Regions from separate parts of the Dactylosporangium sp. CS-033363 genome, predicted to be linked through region 2. Evidence: riboswitches for the same ligand, from Rfam matches in the RefSeq annotation. Region 2 holds a riboswitch; each other region holds the start of a gene.
What was found. Region 2 has a riboswitch for cyclic di-AMP ahead of ACQPZ4_RS30035 (C39 family peptidase). Riboswitches for the same ligand answer to the same signal wherever they lie in the genome.
Positions count from the first base shown of each region.

Region 1: it holds a riboswitch for cyclic di-AMP, as region 2 does, so the genes downstream of both, ACQPZ4_RS49985 (coiled-coil domain-containing protein) here and ACQPZ4_RS30035 (C39 family peptidase) in region 2, are expected to answer to the same signal.
Region 3: it holds a riboswitch for cyclic di-AMP, as region 2 does, so the genes downstream of both, ACQPZ4_RS44345 (hypothetical protein) here and ACQPZ4_RS30035 (C39 family peptidase) in region 2, are expected to answer to the same signal.

Region 1 covers NZ_CP192032.1:10,823,488-10,830,680, forward strand. Annotated here, with positions in the region: gene ACQPZ4_RS49970 (alpha/beta hydrolase) at 1-463, opposite strand, end outside; gene ACQPZ4_RS49975 (ATP-binding protein) at 521-3,253, opposite strand; gene ACQPZ4_RS49980 (exopolyphosphatase) at 3,281-4,243, opposite strand; gene ACQPZ4_RS49985 (coiled-coil domain-containing protein) at 4,318-5,286, opposite strand; cyclic di-AMP (ydaO/yuaA leader) riboswitch at 5,350-5,496, opposite strand; gene ACQPZ4_RS49990 (glycoside hydrolase family 19 protein) at 5,744-6,847, shown strand; tRNA gene ACQPZ4_RS49995 (tRNA-Lys) at 6,966-7,037, shown strand.
Region 2 covers NZ_CP192032.1:6,492,005-6,499,197, reverse strand. Annotated here, with positions in the region: gene ACQPZ4_RS30060 (phosphotransferase) at 1-105, opposite strand, end outside; gene ACQPZ4_RS30055 (hypothetical protein) at 135-1,034, shown strand; gene ACQPZ4_RS30050 (nitroreductase/quinone reductase family protein) at 1,013-1,462, opposite strand; gene ACQPZ4_RS30045 (hypothetical protein) at 1,509-2,102, opposite strand; gene ACQPZ4_RS30040 (hypothetical protein) at 2,101-2,409, shown strand; cyclic di-AMP (ydaO/yuaA leader) riboswitch at 2,518-2,669, shown strand; gene ACQPZ4_RS30035 (C39 family peptidase) at 2,673-3,455, shown strand; gene ACQPZ4_RS30030 (phosphotransferase) at 3,443-4,651, opposite strand; gene ACQPZ4_RS30025 (SDR family oxidoreductase) at 4,740-5,759, opposite strand; gene ACQPZ4_RS30020 (hypothetical protein) at 5,838-7,193, opposite strand, start outside.
Region 3 covers NZ_CP192032.1:9,622,833-9,630,025, forward strand. Annotated here, with positions in the region: gene ACQPZ4_RS44335 (polyprenyl synthetase family protein) at 1-1,143, shown strand, start outside; gene ACQPZ4_RS44340 (SigE family RNA polymerase sigma factor) at 1,239-1,778, shown strand; gene ACQPZ4_RS44345 (hypothetical protein) at 1,813-2,451, opposite strand; cyclic di-AMP (ydaO/yuaA leader) riboswitch at 2,693-2,835, opposite strand; gene ACQPZ4_RS44350 (diguanylate cyclase domain-containing protein) at 2,906-4,444, opposite strand; gene ACQPZ4_RS44355 (FAD-dependent monooxygenase) at 4,524-5,699, opposite strand; gene ACQPZ4_RS44360 (TetR/AcrR family transcriptional regulator C-terminal domain-containing protein) at 5,767-6,681, shown strand; gene ACQPZ4_RS44365 (aldo/keto reductase) at 6,692-7,193, shown strand, end outside.

The DNA of each region.
Region 1 (7,193 bases), 4.3 Mb from region 2:
GCTCCGAGACCTCGTTGGTGAACGCGAACCGGAACTGCTCCGGGGTCAGCGAGACCGCGCGGTGCCGGTTGGCCGGGTTCTTGAACACCGGGAGGGTGGCGCGGAGGGCCGAGAGGGGCACGGGGAGTACCCCCTTGATCTGGGCGGCGTCGATGGCGATGGCGGCCAGCGCGCGGTCCTGGCCGAGCAGCTTCTGCGCGATCATGCCGCCGAACGAGTGCCCGATCAGGATCGGGGCGCTCGGGAGCCGCTCGATGATGCCGGCGAAATGGGCCACCACGTCGTCGATGCCGTGGTCGCCGATCGCGTCGGGGTTCGCGCGCGAGGCCTCGACCGTCTCGCCGTCGCCGGGCCAGCCGGGGGCCATCGGCTCGTAGCCGGCCTCCCGGAACAGCTGGACCCACGGGTCCCACGAGGTGGCGTGCAGCCAGAGGCCATGGATGAAGAGCACGGGGGTTGTCACAGGAGTTCTCCGCTCGTCGGGCGCCGTCATTGGCACCGTAGGAGCGCTTCCACGGGGTCAGCTAGCGTCAGGTGACTGCATCAGGACGGCGGCCAGCTGGGCGCGGGACGTGATGCCGAGCTTGGGGAACATGCGGTACAGGTGCGAGCTGACCGTCCGGTGCGAGAGGAACAGCCGCTGGCCGATCTCGCGGTTGGACAGGCCCTGCGCGGCGAGCTCGGCGATCTGCGCCTCCTGCGGGGAGAGCCGCTCCCGCGGGTTCGACGTCGGCTGCCACCCGCGCTCGCCGGTCGCGCTCAGCTCCTGGTCGGCCCGCTGGGCCCAGGTCCGCGCGCCGACCGCCTCGAACGTGGCCCGGGCCGCCCGCAGCGGCTCGCGCGACTCGACGACCCGGCGCCGGCGGCGCAGCCAGGAGCCGAACGCGAGCTCGGCCCGCGCCCGGTGCCAGGGCAGCCCGCTGCTGGCGCCGTGCATGGCCGCCTTGAACAGCGGCTCGGCCGACTCGTCGTCGGCGAGCACGGCCCGGGTGTACTCCAGCGCGATGATCGACCCGGTCGCCGGTGAGCCGCCCGCGATCCGCTCGATGCCCGCCAGCAGCGCGCGGCCCTCGTCCCGCCGCCCGGTGCGCACGGCCGCCTCGGCCAGGTAGCCGAGCGTCCAGACCTGCTGAATGCGCTGGTACGCCGGGTCCGTCGGCTCGAACACCCGGCGCATCTCGCCATAGGCCTGCTCGTGCCGGTTCGCGCCGAGCTCGGCGATCCCGCGGGCCAGCTGCACGCCGGCCAGAAGCGAAGAGGCGGCGTTCGGGGTGCGCACCGCCGTGTGCTCGGCCTCCGCCAGCAGGTCGTGCCGGGTGTCCCAGCCCCGCCCGACGCCGTCGATCAGCGCCACCGCGATGCGCGCGGTCGCGGCCCACAGCGACTGCCCGGTCTCGTCGGCCAGCCGCATCGCCTCGTCGGCCGAGCTCGCCGCGTCGAACGTGCCCAGGTAGATCTCGCCCCAGGAGCGGATCGCCAGCGCCTCCGCGAGCAGGCTCATCCGGCCCTGCGCGCGCAGCTCCTGGATCGGCGTGGACAGGAACGCGACCGCGCGGCGGAAGTCGCCGGTGCAGAACGCCGCGATGCCCAGCAGGCCCGCCGCGTCCGGCTGCCCGCCGGCGTCCGCGGGCCAGTGCGCGAGCTGCTCGATCACCGCCGGCCCCTGCTCGAGCGGCTCGGACAGCGCGTTGATGGCCAGCAGCCGCGGGTCGTCGGCGGCCACCCCCAGGTGGTGCGCGGCCAGCACGATCTCGTGGCGCAGCGCCGCGCCCGGGTCGCGCCACCAGACCCGCCGGGCCGCGCCGACCAGCAGCTGCATGGCGAGCTCGACATCCGTGCCCTCGATGGCCTGGCGGGCGAGGTGGACCAGGTGGCGTACCTCGGCCGGCTCGCCCGTGGACCCGTCGTGGAAGACGCCCTCCAGCCAGATCAGCCGCGAGCGGTCGCGCGGGCGCAGCGACACCCCGGCGACCTGGGCCTTGATCTGCTCGACCTGCCCGAACCGGCCCAGCTGGAAGCCGAGCTCGGCCGCGCTGAGCAGCCGGCCGGCCTGGGCCTGCGGGTCGGGGCTGAGCGCGGCCGCCCGCTCCAGCCACGCCACGGCGGAGGCGATCGCGCCGCGGCGCTGGGCGTTGCCGGCCGCCCGCTCCAGCTCGGCCGCGATCCCCTCGTCCCGCCCGGACATGGCCGACGCCCGGTGCCACACCGCGCGGTCCGGGTGGGTCTCCAGGACGCGGGCCAGCGCCTCGTGGGCCTGCTGCCGCGTCGCGGGCGGCATGGCCCGCAGCAGCGCCGATCCGATGAGGGGATGCGCCATCTGGTACCGCTCACCGCTCGCCGTCAGCAGCCCGTTGTCGAAGGCCGGCTGCGCGGCCCCGCGGTCGAGCGGCGCGCCGTGCAGCAGCTGCGCGGCCGCGAGCACGTCCCCGAGGTCGTCGCCGTCGTCGACCGCCGCGACCGTCAGGATGGCGCCCACCGCCGGCCCGAGGTGCTCGGCCCGGGCCGCGAACGCCTGCTCCAGCCGCGTGGTCATCGGCAGGTCGTCGTCGATTTCCGCGTACCGCCCCGGCTCCAGCGCGATCGCGAACTCCCGGAGGGCGAGCGGGTTGCCCCGGGCCTGGTGCAGGACGCGCTCGCGCACCGCGGGCGGCAGGCCGGGCGCCCGGGCGTCGAGCAGCGCGGCCGCCGCGGCCCCGTCGATGCCGCGAAGTTCCACCCACTCGACCGTGTGCGCGTCGGTGAACGGCAGCGGCGCCGGCCGCGAGGTGCACAGCACCACCACCCGCTCGCTCTCGATCCGCCGCGCCACGAAGGCCAGCGCGTCGATCGAGGGCTGGTCCATCCAGTGCAGGTCGTCGAGGCAGACGAGCACCGGTGTACGCCGGGCCAGGTCGACGAGCAGCTCCAGCACCGCGAGGAACGCGAAGAACGGGTTCACCTCGACCGAGTCGCCCATCGCGAAGCAGGCGAGCAGGGCGTCGCGCTGCATGGCCGGAAGCCGGTCGGCCCTCGGCAGCAGCGGGCGCAGGACCTGGTGCAGGCAGGCGAACGGCAGGTGCGTCTCGGACTGGCTGCCGCGCGCGCTGAGCACGGTGAAGCCCTTGCCGCGCGCGTGCTCCACGGCCTCGGCCAGCAGCGCGCTCTTGCCGACGCCGGGCTCGCCGCGCAGGCCGATCGCGCTGCCGCGGTCGTCGACGTCGTCGAGGTGGCCGGAGAGGGAACGCAGCTCGTCGTCACGCCCCAGGAGTCGCACGCCTACGAGCATGCCACCCGGGGATCATCAGTGTCGCGGGGCCGCCGTCGAGGTCATCGGGGCGCCGACCTTGGCGATCAACTGGTGCAGCACGCGGTCGGACTGGTCGTGCGGGACCTGGCAGGTGCCGGCGGCGAGGTGGCCGCCGCCGCCGTACTGCAGCATCACCTGTCCGATGTCCGTGGGCGACGTGCGGTCGAGGATCGACTTGCCCACCGCGAAGACCGTGTTGAGCTTCTGCTTGCCCCAGATCACGTGGATCGAGACGCGGGCTTCGGGGAACAGGGCGTACACCATGAAGCGGTTTCCGGCGTAGATCGTCTCCTCGTCGCGCAGGTCGACCACGACCACGTCGCCGTGCATGGTCGACACCCGCCGCAACTGCTCGACGAACAGGTCCTGCTGCTCCCGGAACAGCTCGGCGCGCTCGGCCACGTCGGGCAGGCCGAGGATCTCCTCGACGTCCTGGTGGTCGATGCAGGCGTCGATGAGCTGCATCATGAGCTGGTAGTTGGAGATCCGGAACTGCCGGAAACGGCCCAGCCCGGTGCGGCTGTCCATGAGGAAGTTCAGCAGCGTCCAGCCCGTCGGCTGCAGGATTTCGGTGATGTCGTACTGCGCCGAATCCGCCCGGTCCACCGCCACCATCAACTCGTCGGAGACGTGCGGGAAGCGCTCGGCCCCGCCGAAGTGGTCATAGATGACCCGGGCCGCCGACGGGGCATCCGCGTCGATGACGTGATTCGTCGCCTGGCCCTGGTTGTTCTTGGCGGCCCGCAGGGTCTCCGAGTGATGGTGGTCGAAGACCATGTGGGCCCCGGGCGCGTACGGCAGGTTGGTGAGAATGTCCGTCGGCCCGACCTCGACCTGGCCGTCCTGCACGTCCTTGGGGTGCACGAACGTGATGTCACCGATGAGGTCGAGATGGCGCAGCAGCACCGCGCAGACCAGTCCGTCGAAGTCGCTGCGGGTCACGAGACGGTACTTCACTGCACATCCCCTAAGCGCGAAACGGCCGGTCGACGGTTTCCCCATCGGCCGGCCGCCCGCGTTTGTGAGGCTTTTTAGAGAATCGAGAGGTGCACGTGGTTCGTGTGATCACTGGAGGGATCACCGGCGACGCCGCTGTAATGGTGCCAGCCGACCGCGGGTGTCCAGATCTCCTTGAACCAGATCACGTACATCACGCCGAGTTGCTGGGCGTTCTTGACGAAGTACGCGGCCAGCGTGCTGCCGTAGACGAAGTCACCGCCTGAGGCGACCCCGCCGAATCCGGACTTCGTCTGCACCGAGAAGTCACACGCGCGCCCCTTGGGGTGCTCGTACGGCCCGCTCGGCCGGAAGCAGGACACGAACCGCTTGAAGCCGTCCTTCTGCGCCTGCTGCATGGCGTGGAGCATGCGCGGGGTGATGCAGCCGGTGGTCGTGGGGTCGTTGACGTTGCACGACTCCTTCGGCAGCCCCCCGCTGGCCGTGCGCGGGACGGCCTCGGCGGTGGGCAGGTTCGCGGAGACGAAGCCCTTGCTCGGCCCGCCGGCCAGCTTCAGGGCGTTCTCCGCGTCCTTCTTCTTCTGTTCCATGGTCTGGACCTGCTGCTGCTGCGCGGCGACCTCGTCCTCGAGGGCCTTCTTCTGCGCGGCCTGGCTCTCCTTGAGCTGCTTGAGCTCGTGCAGCAGGTTGTCGTTGTGGTGGGCGATCTGGTTGATCGACCCGGCCCGCTCGGCGAAGCTGTCCGGGCTGCCCGAGTCCATCAGCGCGGCGAACGTGGTGAGGGGCCCGGTGCGGTACGCCGCGACGGCGATCGCGGCCACCTGCTCCTGGACCGTGGCCAGCTGGGCCTCGGTCTTCTGCAGCTGCGCGGTGAGCTCGCCCTGGCGCTTGACCGAGGCGTCGAACTTCTCCTTGGCCTCGGACCAGGCGCGGGTGCTGTCCTCGAGCACTGAGCCGAGGGTCGGGTTCGCGCTGGAACCCTCGTCGCCGGTGTCCCCGCCCGGCTCGGCCGCGGCGGGCGTGGCGGCGAGCCCCCCGAGCACGAATGCCGCCAGTAGCGCTACGATTACACGCCGGTAGGGATGTCGCGATGACATCTGGTTCGTTGTTCCTTCCGTCGGCCGCCGACCGAGTTAGCTGACGGGTTCGGGACGGAACGACCCCTACCACCCTCCCGGGAGAGGGTTGGATTCACCCCAACGTTACGGTGGGTCCCCGGCTCGCCACGGGTGGCGATTGGGCGGCAGCCACGCCCGGCACCGGGGGCGGTGCCCGCATGGACGTGACCGTGGGTCACTGTACCCAGGGCGCCTCCTTTGCGCACCGCACCGTTTGTGCGGAGATCGCTCGACCTTGGGTTGAGTGACTCACATCACTCCGTTTGGGCCTGCCTCAACGCAACCGTAAATATTCTTCATAAAACGATGACGTTCGCTCTCCTCCGCGTCGCGGGCTGGTCCTATGGGCCGGTCAGACGACGTGCGAAGGAGTTGATCGACGGTGTCGAGAGTGCGGGTGCTGGCCATGCTCGCCGCGGTGACCCTGGTGGGCGGGGTGGTCGCGGTCTTCAACATGCTGCCCGCGTCGGCCGCCTCATGCTCACCCGCGTGGTCCGCAACAGCGGTCTACACCGGGGGCGCCACGGTCTCCCGCAATGGCCACAACTACCTCGCCAAGTGGTGGACCCAGAACGAGGCCCCGCCCGGCAACACCGGCGTGTGGCAGGACCAGGGCTCGTGCGGCGGCTCCTCGCCCCAGCCCCCGACCCAGACGGGTTCCGCGGGCGGCTGCAGCTTCCCGGCGTGGGTCCAGGGCCGCAACTACGTGACGGGCGACATCGTCAAGTTCACGGACGGCAAGTTCTACATCGCCGAGCACGAGAACCCCGGATACAGCCCGGTCATCTCCACTTGGTACTGGGACCCGTACACCTGCTCCGGCTCCGGCTCCGGTGGTGGGACCACGCCTCCGCCCTCCAGCGGCTCCTTCGTGGTGAGCGAGGCGCAGTTCAACCAGATGTTCCCGGGCCGGAACTCGTTCTACACGTACTCGGGCCTGGTGGCGGCGCTCTCGGCGTACCCCGGCTTCGCCAAGACCGGCTCGGACGACCAGCGCAAGCAGGAGGCCGCGGCGTTCCTGGCCAACGTGAACCACGAGACCGGCGGCCTGGTCTACGTCGTGGAGCAGAACACGGCCAACTACCCCCACTACTGCGACACGAGCCAGTCCTACGGCTGCCCGGCCGGCCAGGCGGCGTACTACGGCCGCGGCCCGATCCAGCTGTCGTGGAACTTCAACTACAAGGCCGCGGGCGACGCGCTGGGCATCGACCTGCTGCACAACCCGAACCTGGTCCAGACCGATTCCGCCGTGGCCTGGAAGACCGCCCTCTGGTACTGGAATACCCAGAGCGGCCCGGGCACCATGACCCCGCACAACGCCATGGTCAACGGCGCCGGCTTCGGCGAGACCATCCGCAGCATCAACGGCAGCCTGGAGTGCGGCGGCCGCAACCCGGCCCAGGTCCAGAGCCGCGTGCAGGCTTACCAGCGCTTCGTGGGCATCCTCGGCACCGGCGTGGGGGCAGGCTCGCTGTCCTGCTGATGCTCACCTGTTCGTTTTCCTTGGCGGCGGCCTCCCTGGGGTGTGGGGGGCCGCCGCCGCATGTCGCGGGGAAACACGCGCGAGTTGGCGGGGCGGGACAGGGTACCCTGTTGGGCGCGGGCTGCTAGCTCAATGGCAGAGCTGCGGACTTTTAATCCGTAGGTTCAGGGTTCGAGTCCCTGGCGGCCCACTGGTTCCCTGGAAAGGCGGGGGAGGCTTCGCCTCCACCCGCACCCCCTCACGATCTGCGACTTGAGCGCCGGGCCGCGCGGGGCTGAGCAGCCCGGGCAGATCGCCGATCGAGAGCCCGTCGTCCAGGCAACGCCAACAGGCGAATGGACGACGG
Region 2 (7,193 bases):
CACCGACGAGACCGACCGCTGCTCGAACAGGACGGCGGCCGGCTCGTCGCCCAAGCGTTCCGCGCACCAGGCCGGCAGCCAGGCCGGCAGCTCATCCAGCGGCACGACAAGGACTCTGCCGTACGATCGGCGCCGTGCACACGACCGCCGCCGCCCCGATCGCCGTACCCGAGGTCTTTCCGCAGGTCGTGCCGTTCGCCAGGACGACGGTCCGGCTCCATCCCCGGGCCGGGGCGCCGACCGCCGGCCAGAGCTCCATGGGCGGCCCCCTCCTGTGGCCGACCGATGAGCCCTGGCCGATCTGCTCGGGCCCGGACCCGTACGACCACAGCGACATTGCGCCCGCCGCGGCCGACGTGCCGCTCGTGCCCGTCCTGCAGCTGTTCGCCGAGGACGTTCCAGAACTGCCGTTCCCCGCCGGTACGGACCTGCTGCAGGTCCTGTGGTGCCCGTTCGACCACATGCCGTGGTGTTCGCCGCGGCCCGAGCTGCGGTGGCGAAGCAGGGACCGGGTCGGCGAGCGGCTGGAGGAGATGCCCGCGCCGGATCAGGAGGCGGAGGACCGGCACCTGCCCGATTCGTGCGCGCTCGATCCCGAACGGGTGACCGAGTATCCGAGTCACGATCTGCCGCGCGAGGTCTGGTCGCAGATCGGCGACGCCGTCGCGCGCGTGCAGCGGGAGAGCGGCTGGCAGTACGACTGGGATCTGGCGGTTGCGCCCGGCACCAAGGTGGGCGGATATCCCGGCTGGACCCAGGTGCCGGACTGGCCGGAATGCGGCTGCGGCGCGACGATGGAGCATCTCCTCACGATCGCCGGCTGGGAGTTCGACCGGGGCGACGACAAGCGGTGGCTGCCGCTCGAGGACCGCCCGGCGATGGCCGGATGGGACTTCGACGCCGACGACGAGCATCCCTGGCGGCGGATCCAGAACCCGGCCGGGCTGATGCTCGGCGACGCCGGCGGGATCTACCTGTTCGTCTGCACCCGCTGCCCCGACCGGCCGTTCGACTACCGGTTCGACTGCTCCTGACCGGGCGCCGGCACGCCCTCCAGGACGATGACGGGGAAGATCCGGTCCGTGTTCCGCTCGTACGGCGAGGTGCCGTCCGACACCGTGCGGTACAACCGGTCGCGTTCCTCGCCGGCCAGGACGACCGCGCGGGCCGGATAGGCGTCGGCGCCGAGCTCGACCGTCACGGCCGGGTCGGCGCGCAGGTTGTGGTACCACGACGGGTGCCGCGGCGCGCCCGCCTTCGAGGCGACCACGAACACGCGATCCCGGTCGTCCACGCGGAAGCCGAGCGGCACGGTCGTGCGCCGGCCCGTGCGCGCGCCGGTCGTGGTGAGCAGCAGGATCGGGAACGGCGGCCGGCTCACCGTGCCCCGGTTGGCCCGGAACTCGGCGATGACGCCCTGGTTGTAGGTGCGGAACTCGTCGTCTGACGGTACGGCGGTCATGCCGTACTGACCGCCGAAGCACCCCAAAGGAATCGCGCCGGACGGATCAGGTGAAGTCCGGCTCGGCCTTGAAGCGGGGGTCGAGCCGGACGGTCGGCAGCAGCCGCCGCATGAGCCGGCGGGCGAGGGTCAGCGGGTGGCCGTCGAACTCGGCGTCGTACCGCGGGTCGTCCGCCCGGTGCGTCGGCAGGCCGTCGGTCAGGTCCGGTGCGAAGGGCGATGGCAGGAAGAAGTCGTCCGGCCCGAAGCGGGACGCGATCAGGGCCTCCCGGAATCCGGTCGAGCCGTACTCGGGCGCCTGCAGTTTCAGCACAGTGCTGCAGGTGGCCCGGGGGACCGTGCAGGAGGCGAGGAACACCTGCCCGTGCCCCTGCGGGTGGCGGATCTTCACGAGCTGGCGCACGGCCGGCACGCCGTCGACGAGTTCGACGTCGCAGTCGATCAGACCGGCGCCCGCGGCCGCGGTGTAGCGGGCGAGGGCCTCCTGCAACCGCGGCACCGGGGCGAGCGGCGCCGGCAGGTCCGGCGGCAGGTCGAAGTAGTGCAGGCTCAGCACGATGCCGTTGTCGTCCTGCCAGGCGAGTTCCTCCAGCGGCCGAAAACCGGTGAGGTCGAGCTGCGCGATCGGCGTCCCCGTCATGGCGGGCATTGTTGCCGATCTTCCGCCCGCACGCGAACCCCGACGGCGGCGGCGGTCGATCGGTGACGGCGTGGATCGACCGGCGTGGAACGAGCGACGCTCGGCGATCATCGGGCCGGACGGCGGCGAGCTGGCCGTCGTCGCCGATTCCGGCCAGGTCGCGACCGTCGTGCTCGATCGCGAAGCGCCCGCGTTTCACGTCGCACTCCAGCATGCCCGGCCGTGGCGGGCCGAGGCCAATCAGGGTGACATCTACCGCAGCCGGCGGGTCGAGGACGTGCGCAGCGGCGATCGCACCGGGTTGTGACCCATTTGTACGACCAGTGGGGTGGGGCTTGCGGGGTGGGCCGGTGGATGTACCCCTCGGTAACGTCCACATGCCCGTGCTGGTCGTTTGCCATTGCCACATGGCGCCGGCGCGGGCCCGTCGAGTCGCGATCGTTGCGAGCCGGGGAACCAGGTAGTTCCGGGGTGAATCCGTCGGCCTCCAGTACGCGGAGGTCGTGGTAGGGCGTGCTTCCCGTCCGAATCCGTCAGCTAACCCGGTAGGCGGTATCGGAAGGAGCCTTGATGCACCAACGCTTCACCGCACTGTTCCACCGGCCGGCCCACGCGCTGCGTGAACAAGCGCTGCCCGGGAAGGCCTTGCGCCGGCCTGTTCCGGCGGTACTCGGGGCGGCCTCGCTGATGGTCGTGTCCGTGGCGACCGCGGCGCTGTTCAACGCCGGCGGCAAGCCGGCCGCCGAGGCCCATCCCGTGGGTACCGCCGCGCTGAGCACCGCCACGCCGCCCGCCCAGCCCAAGCAAGAGGCGCCGGCCCCGGATCTGCTCGACACGGCGCCCGCCGCGAACACGGTCAACTTCGACTTCCAGTTCCAGCCCAACTTCTACTACTGCGGCCCGGCCTCGACCCGGATCGCGCTGACGTCGGTCGGCGCCGACCTGTCGCAGGACGACGTGGCCCGCCGGCTCGGCACCACGGTCAACGGCACCAACTCGGTCGCCGACGTGACCCGGGCCATGAACGGCGTGCTGGGCAAGCCGGTCTACGAGGCCCGCTTCATCAACGGCCAGAAGGCGTCGGCCGGCGAGGCGCGGCAGCTGCAGTACGACGCGGTCCGCGCGCTGAGCACCGGCCGGGCCCTGGTCGCCAACATCGTCGGCGGCGCCACGGACGAGTCCGGCACGTACCACGAGTTCTCCGGCGGGCACTACATCTCGCTGGTCGGGTACCGCGATCAGGGCCGTTCCGTGCTCATCGCCGACCCGTCGGGCATGTTCGGCCCGCGGACCTACTGGATGTCCACGGACTCCCTGGCCAACTGGGCCGCCAAGCGCGGCTACGTGGCCTGAACCACGGTTGTGGGAGGCGACCACCGCGAGTCGCCTCCCACCGCCGACATCGCCGTCAGCTCGTCGAACGTCGCGCGCGACGGCAGGTGCGTCAGCAGGTGCCGGACGTTGCGCTCGGCGAACCGCACGTCCTCGTCGCCCGTCGCGGCCAGCGCCAGGTCGATCTGGCCGGCGACGTAGTTCTGCAGAGCGGTGGCGGTACCGCGGAAGGAAAGCCCTGGAACGGCGCCGGCGCGCTCCCGGTAGCCGTCGAGCAGCGCCCGCACCGCGGCGGCGTTGATCCCGCCGTTCGGGTTCACCGCCCAGTTGACCAGCGCGGAGCTCAGCTCCCAGGCCGGTGGCAACCCGGCCGCATGCTCCCATCCGGTGACGACCAGCCGGCCCGAGGCCTTGCGGACGTTGCCGGGCGTGAGGTTGTTGTGGCAAAGGACGGGCTCGTCGATCGGCGCCGGGTCCTCGGCCACCGTTTGCAAATACCGCAGCGTCGGTACCGCCTGTGCCATCTCCGCCGCCCACCCGGCCCTCTGGTCCGCAGCCATCTCCGCCAGCTCGGACCAGCTGCGCGTCTCGAACCGCACGGAGCTCCACGGGCACAGCCCCGGCGGCGGCACGCGCAGCCCGTGGATCGTGGCCAGGACGCGGCCCACCGCACCGGCCACGTCCGCGCTCACCGGGGCGGCGAGCGGCGGGCCGGAGCGCAGCCAGGAGTACACCCGCCAGCTCTTGCCCCCGACCGCCTCGGTCACCCGGCCGCCGACGCTGCGTACCGGCGCGGGGAGCGTCACGCCGGCGAGCGCCGCGGCCTCCTGGAAGCGCGCGTTGTCCTCGCCGTCGGTGCGCGGGTAGACGTCGTCGACGGTCCGCGGCGCCCACCGGCCGCGGTCGGTCTCCAGTGACCAGCGGCGCCCCATCTCGTCGGGGCGTGCCATCGACCGCATCGGGGCGGTCACGGTGCCGAGCCCGAACGTGCCGGCGAGTTCCCGGGCGAGCTCCGGATCGGCCACCGAGCCGCCGTCCTGGCGGCGCTCCACCTCGGACTTGAGCTCCGCCCAGCCGCGGAACCCGTACTGCTCGGCGATGGAAGCCTGGGCCCCCGCCAGCGTCGCGCCGGGGTCGGTGTCGCGCAGGCCGGCCAGCAGGTCCTTGGCCTGGCGGCGCAGGTGGTCGAGGTTGGGGTGGTCGGGCAGCGTCTTCACGGCAGTACCTCCGGGCAGCGGTCGGCCAGAGAGGTTGGCTTCGAGCCTGCCGGCGGATCGCGGTGCGCACCCCACGCGCACGTCGAGCTTACTGCAGTCCGTGGGCGAGCAGGCTCTCCGCCGTCTCGGCGATCGTGTCGGCGATCGGGCGGGGCTTCCAGCCGAGCACGCGCTCGGCCTTGGCTCCGGTGGCGTCGAAGTCCCGGCCGAGCTGCGGGCGCAGCGCGCGCAGCGGCGGGCTGACCAGGCTCAGCGCCCGCGCGACGAGCAGCGGCATCTCGCGGTCCGACACCTTCGCCGCGCGCGGGCCGAGCCGGTCGCGCAGGATGCGGGCGACCTCGGCGACGCGCAGGCTGCGCCCGGCGACCGCGAGGAACCGCTCGCCGGCCGCGGCGGGATCGGTCATCGCGCGCAGGTGCAGGTCGGCCACGTCGCGCACGTCGACCCAGCCGGAGCCGAACGGCGGGCACGCGGGCAGCGAGCCGGTGAGCATGCCGCGGATCACGCGCAGCGACGGCGGGTCGTCGGGGCCGAGGACCGGCCCGAGGACCGCGCCGGGGTGCACGGCCGCGAGCTCCAGCGCACCGCCCTCGTCCTGGATGAACTGCCAGGCGGCCCGCTCCGCGAGGGTCTTCGAGCGCTGGTACGGCGCGATGTCCGCCTCGACGTCCGTCCAGTCCTGCTCGGTGAACGGCGTCGAGCGCGGCGCGTGCCCGTAGGCGATGGCGCCGAGCGCGCTGGTCAGCACCACCCGGCGGACCCCGGCGTCGCGGGCGGCCCGCAGCACCCGCAGCACGCCGTCGCGGGCCGCGGCGATCATGGCTTCCTCGCTCTCCGGCGCGTTGCGCAGCGTCGGGGAGGCGACGTGCAGCACGTACTCGCACCCGGCGACCGCCTCCGCCCACCCCTCGTCGCGCTGCAGGTCGGCCGCGACGACGCTCAGGCGCGCGTCGGCGAACTCGGCCGCGGCGTGCAGCTGCTGCCGCAGGGCGGGCTCGCGGCGCAGGTCGCGGACGGTGGTGCGGACGTCGTACCCGGCCTCGAGCAGGGCCAGCGCGCACCAGCCGCCGATGAACCCGGATCCGCCGGTGACCAGGACGGTTGTCATCCCACTACTCCTCGGGCAGGCGTTCTGGAGAACTCTCCAGATACGGTAGTGGAGAGCTCTCCGGATAGCAAGTGAGGGTCACCCGTCCAGGAGCTCGGCCGCCCGTTCGCGGGCCGCGGCGGCGCGGGCGGCGTCCTCCGGCCCGCCGCGGCGATCGAGCAGGTCGGCCAGGCCCAGCAGCAGCCGCACCCGCAGCGGCCCGATCGGCGCGGTCGTCGCCGCCTCGTCGAGCGCCGCGACCGCCTCGTCCAGCTCGGCCGCGCCGCCGCCGGTGAGCAGGGCGATGGCCAGGTTGTTGAGGATCGGCACGAGGTTGCGCGGGTCGCTGCGGCGGGCCGCGGCGGCCGCGCGGCGCAGCACGTCCGCCGCCTCGCCGGCCGTGCTGGGATCGGCCAGCAGCTCCATGCCCAGCGCGGCGAGGCGCTGGGCGGCGTTGGGGTCGGCGGGGGAGGCGGCGTCGGCGGCCGCCCGGCGCAGCGCCCCGGCCTCCGCGCGCGGGGCCGCGTCGCCGGTGCGGCGGTGCAGGTCGAGCAGCGCGTCGACGAGCCGGTCGGCCACCACGACGGCCCGTTCCGCCGGTACGTCCGGCATCCGCATGACGGCCCGCCAGTGCTCGATCGCGCGGCGCAGGTCGCCGAGGTCGCCGGTCCGCCCGTACCGGTGGTGGCGGGTCACCCCGGCGTTGAACCGCGCCTCGACCCGCCGCAGCAACGGCACCCCGCCGGCGTCGGCGAGGTCCGCGGCGGCCTCGTGATCGGCGATCGCGGCGGCGATGTCGGCCCCGTCGCCGCCCTGCAGGTACCGCACCGCGCGCTCCATCCCGCGCTGCTCCAGCCGCCCCAGGCCGTCCGGCTCGTCGAGGGACGGCTCGTCGAGGGACGGCTCGTCGAAGAGCGCCTCGTCGGGATTCGTGCGGCGCACCGGGAACGGCCCGATCGGGCGCGTCCCCGGCGTCGTGGCCGTCAGTGCCGCCGCGAACGTGTCGAGGTCCGCCACCGGATCGGTGCGGGCGTCCACATAGGACGGGTCGAGCTCGCGCATCCGTTCCCACAGCGCGCCGAGCTCCCGCCACGCCTGCGCGGTCAGCCGTACCGCGCGCTCCTGGTCGAGTGGATGCACGCCCACCTCGCCACGCCGGATCGAGGCGCGCAGGTCGGTCACCATGCGCTGGTACGCGGGCGGCAGCTGCGGGGTGAGCCGCACGTACCGCGCCCCGCGCAGCTGTTCGAGCAGCCCCATCTCGGCCCGCAACGGCTCCGCCTGCTCCGCGACCAGGGTCGGTGGCGGCGGGGCGGCCGCGAGCCAGTACGCCAGACCCGCCGCGCGATGCCGCTCCACCGCGGCGAGCGCGTCACCGTCCACATAGTACAGTGGGACCGCGAGACAGCGGTGCAGCGCCGTGAAGTCGCCGCGCCGCACCGCGTCGCCCAGGAT
Region 3 (7,193 bases), 3.1 Mb from region 2:
CAACTCGGCTGGCACCTGGGCGACGACGTCCCCGCCGCCTCCCTGCGCAGCGCCCTGACCCTGGTCTGCGCGGACGCCGTGGGCGGCGACCCCCACGACGCCGTCCCGGGCGCGGTGGCGGTCGAGCTCATGCACCACTGGTCGGCGATCAGGCGCGATCTCGTTGACGAACGCGCCGACGGTACCGCCTGGAGCGTCCTCGGCCCCGAACCCGCCTCGCTCGGCGGGGAGGCGCTGCTGGCCCTGGCCTTCGACGTGATCGCGACCGGCGACCCGACCCACCACGCGCCCGCGCGGCCGCGGCAGCGATCCGGACAGGCGGGCCCCGACCGGGCCATGCTGCGCGTACTGGGCGACACGGTGCAGGAGTTGTTGCACGGGCAGCACGCCTCGCTCGCCCTGCGCGACAGCCGGACGTCGCGCGCTTCGTCGCAGGTCGCTTCACGCGATGCGCAGGCCTCGTCGGGCGTTGCTTCACGCGGTCCGCAAGCCTCGTCGGGGGTCGCTTCACGCGACGGGCAGGCCTCGTCGGGCGTCGCTTCACGCGATGCGCAGGCCTCGTCGGAGGTCGCTTCACGCGATGCGCAAGCCTCGTCGGGGGTCACGGCGCGTGGCGCGCGGGCCTCGTCGGGGGTCACGGCGCGTGATGGGCGGGGTGAGGTCGTCGGCGAGGAGCGCACGGACCTGTTGCGCGACTGCCTGGCCATGGTCGAGCAGCGCACCGGCGCCCTGTTCGGCTGCGCCTGCGCCCTGGGCGCGGTGGCCGGCGGCGGCGACGCGGCCCAGGTCGAGCGGTTGCGGCTGTTCGGCGTACGGTTGGGCCTGGCCGTCCAGTTCATCGAGGACCTCGGCAGCCTCGGCTCCGACCTGCGCCGCCGCCGGCGCTCCCTGCCCGTGGCGGCGGCGATCGCGGCCGGCGCCGACGAACTGGCCGACCTGTTCGACACCCGCACCCGCATCGGCGACGCCGACGTGGAACGCGCCGCGAAGACGATCGAACAGTCGGGCGCCCGCGACTGGTGCCGCCGGCAGGCCGAGGAACTGCTGTCCCAGGCCCTCCTCGCGCTCGACCTCGCCTCCCCACCGGCCGCGGTGGCCGAACTGGTCTCCCTCGCCCGCCGCGCCACCGCGACTCCGCGCTGAGCGAAACGATGCCGGGCACGGCAACGCCTCGATAACGGGCGAAACGGTTCCCGGCCCGGTTGCGCCCAAGGGGGTGACAGCCGGGAGGGACCACCGTGGCGGACCCCGTCGAGGACGAGTTCCACGAGTTCGTGCGGTCGCGCCTGCCGGGCCTGCGCCGCGCGGCCTACCTGCTCTGCGGCGACTGGACCCGGGGCGACGACATCGTGCAGTGCGCGCTCACCGATGTGTACCTGCGCTGGCGCCGCGTCCGGCGGGCCGACAACGTCGACGCGTACGTGCGGCGGGTCCTCGTCCACCGCTTCATCGACGAGCGAAGGCGCGGCTGGGCGGCCCGGGTCGCCCTGGTCGACCGGCTGCCGGACCGCCCGCAGGAGGACGCCGCGCTGCAGGGCGTACCGGCCGGGCTGGACCTGCACGGCGCCCTCGCGCGGCTGCCCCGGGGCCAGCGGGCGGTCCTGGTGCTGCGCTTCTTCTACGACCTGTCGGTCGAGGACACCGCCGCCACGCTCGGATGCGCGGCCGGCACGGTCAAGAGCCAGACCTCGGCCGCGCTCGCCACGATGCGCCGCCTGCTCAACGAGGCCGACGCCGACGCCGATGCCGCGAAAGGAGCATCGGCGCCGGGGAGATGAGCACCGACGAACGGCGAGCGCGGTGGGTGGCAGGTCAGGCGATCGCGGCCACGACCTGGGCGGCGCGGTCGGCGTGCTTCTGGTACGCGCTCGGGTACGCCGACCGCTGCACCGCCTGCGCCGCCCCCGTCACGCTCATCGACTGCCAGCCGCGGATCTGGGCCAGCGCGTTGTAGAACAGCATCGCCGAGTGGGCCGGGTCCATGAGCTCCGGCACGCTGCCCCACCCCTGGCTCGCCCGCTGCTGGAACAGCCCCACCGAGTCGTGGTCGGTCGAGACCGCGTCGTGCGGGAGCTTCAGTGAGGACGGCACCGCCGGGCTGGCCACGTTGTACAGGTCGCTCTCCTGCATGGCGGTGGCGACCGCGACGACGAGGCCCTTCTCCGGCACGCCCTGCGCCCGGCCCTGCTTGACGATCGCGATGGCGTTGTTCATCTGGGTCTGGTCGAGCCCGGCGACCGGGCGCGGCGGGGCCGGGGGCGCGGGCGCGTCGGCGAGCGCGGCCCACCCGTACACCGGAGCCTCGACGACAAGCGAGGCATCAGCGGCAAAAAGCGGCGAAGCAGGCGAAGCGGTGGACGCGACCGGCGGACGGGCCGGACCGGCCGAAGGCGCCGACGCTCCGGCCGAACCGGAGGCGAGCAGCGTGGCGGACAGGACGACGGCGGACACGGCCGCCGGTTTCACGGGCTGCAGAGCCCGGCGATGTCGCGGCCGGAACTGGCGCGGCAAGGGTTTCAGCAAGGTCAATCCTCGGGAGATCTGGGCGCACGCCATCGGCACGATCCCGTGGTGCACAAAGGGATCGCGCGGCGGCAGGTGCGGCGGTCAGCGGGTGTGACGGGCCAGGATCAGGGTCCCGGCGATCACCCGTCCGAGGAGTTGACGGCGATGGCGTCGAAGAGCACGAGCTGTCTCCTTCCGGTGCCGCCTACCGGGTTAGCTGACGGGTTCGGACGGGAGGATTCGCCCTACCGTGACTCGGTCACGGATACACCCCAAGGACTGCGATGGGTCCCCGGCCCGCGACGCTGAAAGGTGCGGCGCGGCTCGACGGCGCCTGTCCGGTGTCCCCGCGATTCGGGGCGCGTCGCCCGGAGCAGACCACCCGACAGTACTGGGCGGTTTAAGGCTCGGCCAACCAGAGCAACGGGATACCACCCGGCGCACCGGAACGCTCACCGTGCGCTGTCACCCGTTCGGTCATCCCCAGGGTGTGTCGATGGCCTTTCACCTGGTACATCGCCCGGTCGGCCATCCTCAGGGCGGCGCCCGCATCCTGGCAGGTGGCATCGATCACGGCCGCCCCGACGCTGGCCCGCACGCGCAGCACGTGCCCGTCGTGCACCACCGGCGCGGCGATGGCCCGCTCGACCCGGTCGAGCAGCGCCGCGGCGTCGGTGCCGGCCAGGTCCTGGGCCAGCACCACGAACTCGTCGCCGCCCAGGCGGGCCACGGTGTCGCCGGGGCGGACCAGCCCGCAGAGCCGCTGGGCCACGGCCACGAGTACCGCGTCGCCAGCGTCGTGCCCGCGCGTGTCGTTGACGACCTTGAAGTCGTCGAGGTCGCAGAAGAGCAGCACACTGTCGCCGAGGCCGGCGTGGGCGCGGCGGATGGCGGCGGCGAGCGGCGGGGCCAGGGCGTCGCGGTTGGCCAGGCCGGTGAGCGGGTCGCGGGAGGCCCGGCGCACCAGGTCGGCCTCGGCCGCCTTGCGCCCGGTGATGTCCTGGACCTGCAGGATGCCGAAGGCGGGCGGGCCGGCCACGAGCGAGAGGGTGGTGGAGACCCAGATGACGGTACCGTCGCCGCGCACACACCGGATCTCGTAATCCCGCACCGGCGTGCCCTTGCCCGTCGTCGCCGCCGCGAACGCGAGCCGGGCCAGGTCCAGGTCGTCCGGGTGCAGCACGTCGGCGATGCGCAGCTCCAGCAGCTCCGTCTCCGAGCGGCCGAGCAGCTCGCACAGGGCGGGGTTGACGCGGGTCATCCGGGCCTGGGAGACGCCGGTGAGGCCGAGCATGCACATCCCGGTGCCCGCACCGGTGAATGCCAGCCGGAAGGCCTCCTCACTGGCCGCGAGGTGCCGCCGCTCGCGCTGCAGGGCCTCCACCAGGTTGGCGTTGTTGATCGCGATGCCGGCCTGGGCGGCGAGCATCTCCAGCAGCTCGCGTTGCAGCGGGCCGGGCCGGCGCCCGTCGGAGGGCAGGTCGACGCCGAGGATGCCGACCAGCTCGCCGCTGGGCGCGCGCAGCGGGGCGAACAGGGCGTCGAGGGGGTGCCAGCGCTCGTCCTCCGGCACCTCGTCGCCGCCGGGCACCGCATCGGGTACCCACGAATGAATGTGGGTGCTGTGCCGCTCGTGCGGCAGGTACCGCAGCTGCCCCCACACCTCCGCCCGCTCGAGGTACTCGTCCAGCTCGGCCGCCGGGTAGCGGGCCCCGAGCAGCGTCTCCCCCGCCTCCTCGGAGCCGGCCAGCGCGACCGCCTCGTAGACGCCCTCGGGGTGCAGGTAGTTGACGACGGCCACGGCGAACCCGGTGCCGTCGACCACGGCGTCCACGATCAGCTGCAGGGTCTCGGCCAGGGTGCTGCCGGTGTTGATCCGGCCGGTGATGCGGTACACGGAACGGATCGCGGCCATCGCCGTGTCCCGATCACGCTCCATCGCACGCCTACCCAGTTCCGGCCGACCTTGCACCCCTACATCGACGCATCAAACCGGATATGAAGTAAACCCTTTGGTGTCACAAGATTGCTACGGGCAGGGTCAGCGCCCCGGCCGCGCGCCGCGCCTCGCGCATCATCGCCGAGATCACGAGGTTGCGTCCAGGCATGTACGGCATCATCCGGATGCTCAGGTTCTGCATTCGGGCAGCGAGTTCGTTTTTCGGCGCGAACCCGCGCGCGGGTCCCATGGCCGCGCGTTGATTGACGTCGACGAACTCCCGCAGCTGCCGATCATATTCGCGCAGATCGCCCGAATCGGCGATGATCAGGCCCAGCAGGTACGCCCCGACGAGCGCCATCCCGCTGCCCTGGCCGGTCAGCGAGGAGGGCGCGTAGCCCGCGTCGCCGATCAGCGCGACCCGGCCGGCCGTCCAGCCCGGCATCCTGACCTGCGCGTTCGGCGCCACGTAGAGGTCCGGGGCCTGCCGCATGTGCTCCAGCAGCCGCGGCACGACCCAGCCGGACCCGGCGAACTTCTGCTCGATCTCGCGCATCCGCGCCGCGCGGTCGCGCGGGGGCATGGACCCGCCGTAGAGCAGCGTCACCTTGACCGTTTCCGAGCCGCGGTCCGTCTTGATGCTGATCACCCGGCCCGGCATCGATCGGACCAATTGCCAGCGCTCGATCCCGAGCTCATTCGGCGCGGTGAAGACCGCGCTGTTGCTGCCGAGGTGGTGGACGTACGGCTGCGGCGGTTTCGGAAATGCCAGCTCCCGGATGCGCGAATGGATGCCGTCGGCCCCGACGACGTAGTCGAACTCGCGCGCCCCGCCGGATTGCAGCGTGACGCGCACGCCGCCGCCGTGCTGTTCGAGCGATTCGACCGTATTGCCGAACATCCATTCCACGCCCGCGGGCACCCCGGCGTGCAGCAGCCGCGTGAGGTCGCCCTTCATGATCTCGATGTCGGCCGGGTCGAGCACCCCGAACCCGAGCGGCAGCGTCGCCACCCTCCGGCCGTTGGCGTCGACGAAGCTGGTGCCCTCGGTGTCGGTGCGCAGCTCCCGTGCCTGCGCCGCGACGCCCGTGCGCTCCGCGACCTCGAGCGCGACGCCGCGGATGTCCACCGCGTAGCCGCCCGGCCGGATCGCCGGCGCCCGCTCGACGACGGTGACGGAGCAGCCGCGCCGCGCCAGCCCGGCGGCGAGCGCGTTCCCGGCGATGCTCGCGCCGGAGATCAGAACCTTGGTCATGCGTACACCGTACGAACACCGGCACGCCGCGCTCCACGATGCGCGCGGGTGAGTAGGGTGTGCACTAGTGCAGCACGCTTCCGAGCCCCCGTTTCAGCGCATCGTCACGCGCATCCGGGCCGCCATCGCCGCGGGTGAACTCCGCCCCGGCGACCGCGTCCCGTCGACCCGCGAGCTGATGCGCACGTACGGCGTGGCCATGGCCACCGCGACCAAGGCGCTCACCGCGCTGCGCACCGAGGGCCTGGTCGAGCCGCACCCCGGGATCGGCACCGTGGTCGCCCGCCGCCGGCCGCAGCCGCGCGCCGTCGACGAACCCGCCCCGGTGGACCGGCTGGTCGCCACCGCGATCCGCCTGGCCGACACCGAGGGCCTGGCCGCCCTCTCCATGCGCCGCCTGGCGAGCGTGCTCGGCATGCCGACGATGACGCTGTACCGGCACGTCACCAACAAGGACGAGCTCCTTGTGCTGATGACGGACGCCGCGTTCGCCGAGGCCCCGATCCCGCCCCCGGAGCGCCTGTCCGGCTGGCGGGCGAGCCTGGCCACGTCGGCGCGGCTGCAGTGGGGCGTGTACCGCCGCCACCCGTGGGTCGCCGAGGTGATGTCGTTCACCCGTCCCCCGATGGCCGAGCACGCGATGGCGCACACGGAGTGGAACATGGCCGCGCTGGAGCGGGCCGGCGTGCCGCTCCCGCTCGCCATGCAGGCCTCGATGATGCTGGCCAACCACGTCCGCGGTACGGCCGTCAACCTCGAGTGGGAGGCCAACGCCGAGCAGGACACCGGCGTGGACAACGTGGAGTGGTTCACCGCGCAGGAGGCCCGCTTCGCCCGCATCGTCGCGGGCGGGGCGTTCCCGGCGCTCACCCGGCTGGCCGCCCTGGGCGGGGAGGCGGTCGAGTACGACCTGAACACGATCTTCGAGTTCGGCCTGGAGCGGCTGCTGGACGGCCTCTCGGCGCTGATCGACGGTGCGTAGGGTGGGTCGTATGAGCATCCCGACCGTGAAGCTGAACTCCGGGCCCGACATGCCGGTCGTGGGCTACGGCACCTGGCCGCTGCAGGGCCGCCCCGCCACCGACGCGATGCTGGCCGCGATCGCCTCCGGCTACCGCCTGCTCGACACCGCCGCGGCGTACGGCAACGAGGACGCCGTCGGCGCCGCCGTGCGCGAGTCCGGCCTGCCCCGCGCGGAGCTCTTCGTCACCACCAAGCTGCGCGGCTCGGACCAGGGCCGCGGCTCGACCCGCGCCGCCCTGGAGGCCTCGCTCGAGCGCCTCGGCCTGGACTACGTCGACCTGTACCTCATCCACTGGCCCCTGCCGCGGGTCGCGCGCTACGTGGAGTCGTACGCCGAGATGGCCGACCTGCACCGCGAGGGCCTGATCCGCTCGCTCGGCGTGTCCAACTTCCTGCCCGAGCACATCGACGCCGTGGTCGCCGAGACCGGCATCGTGCCCGCGGTCGACCAGCTGCAGGTCTCCCCCTCGC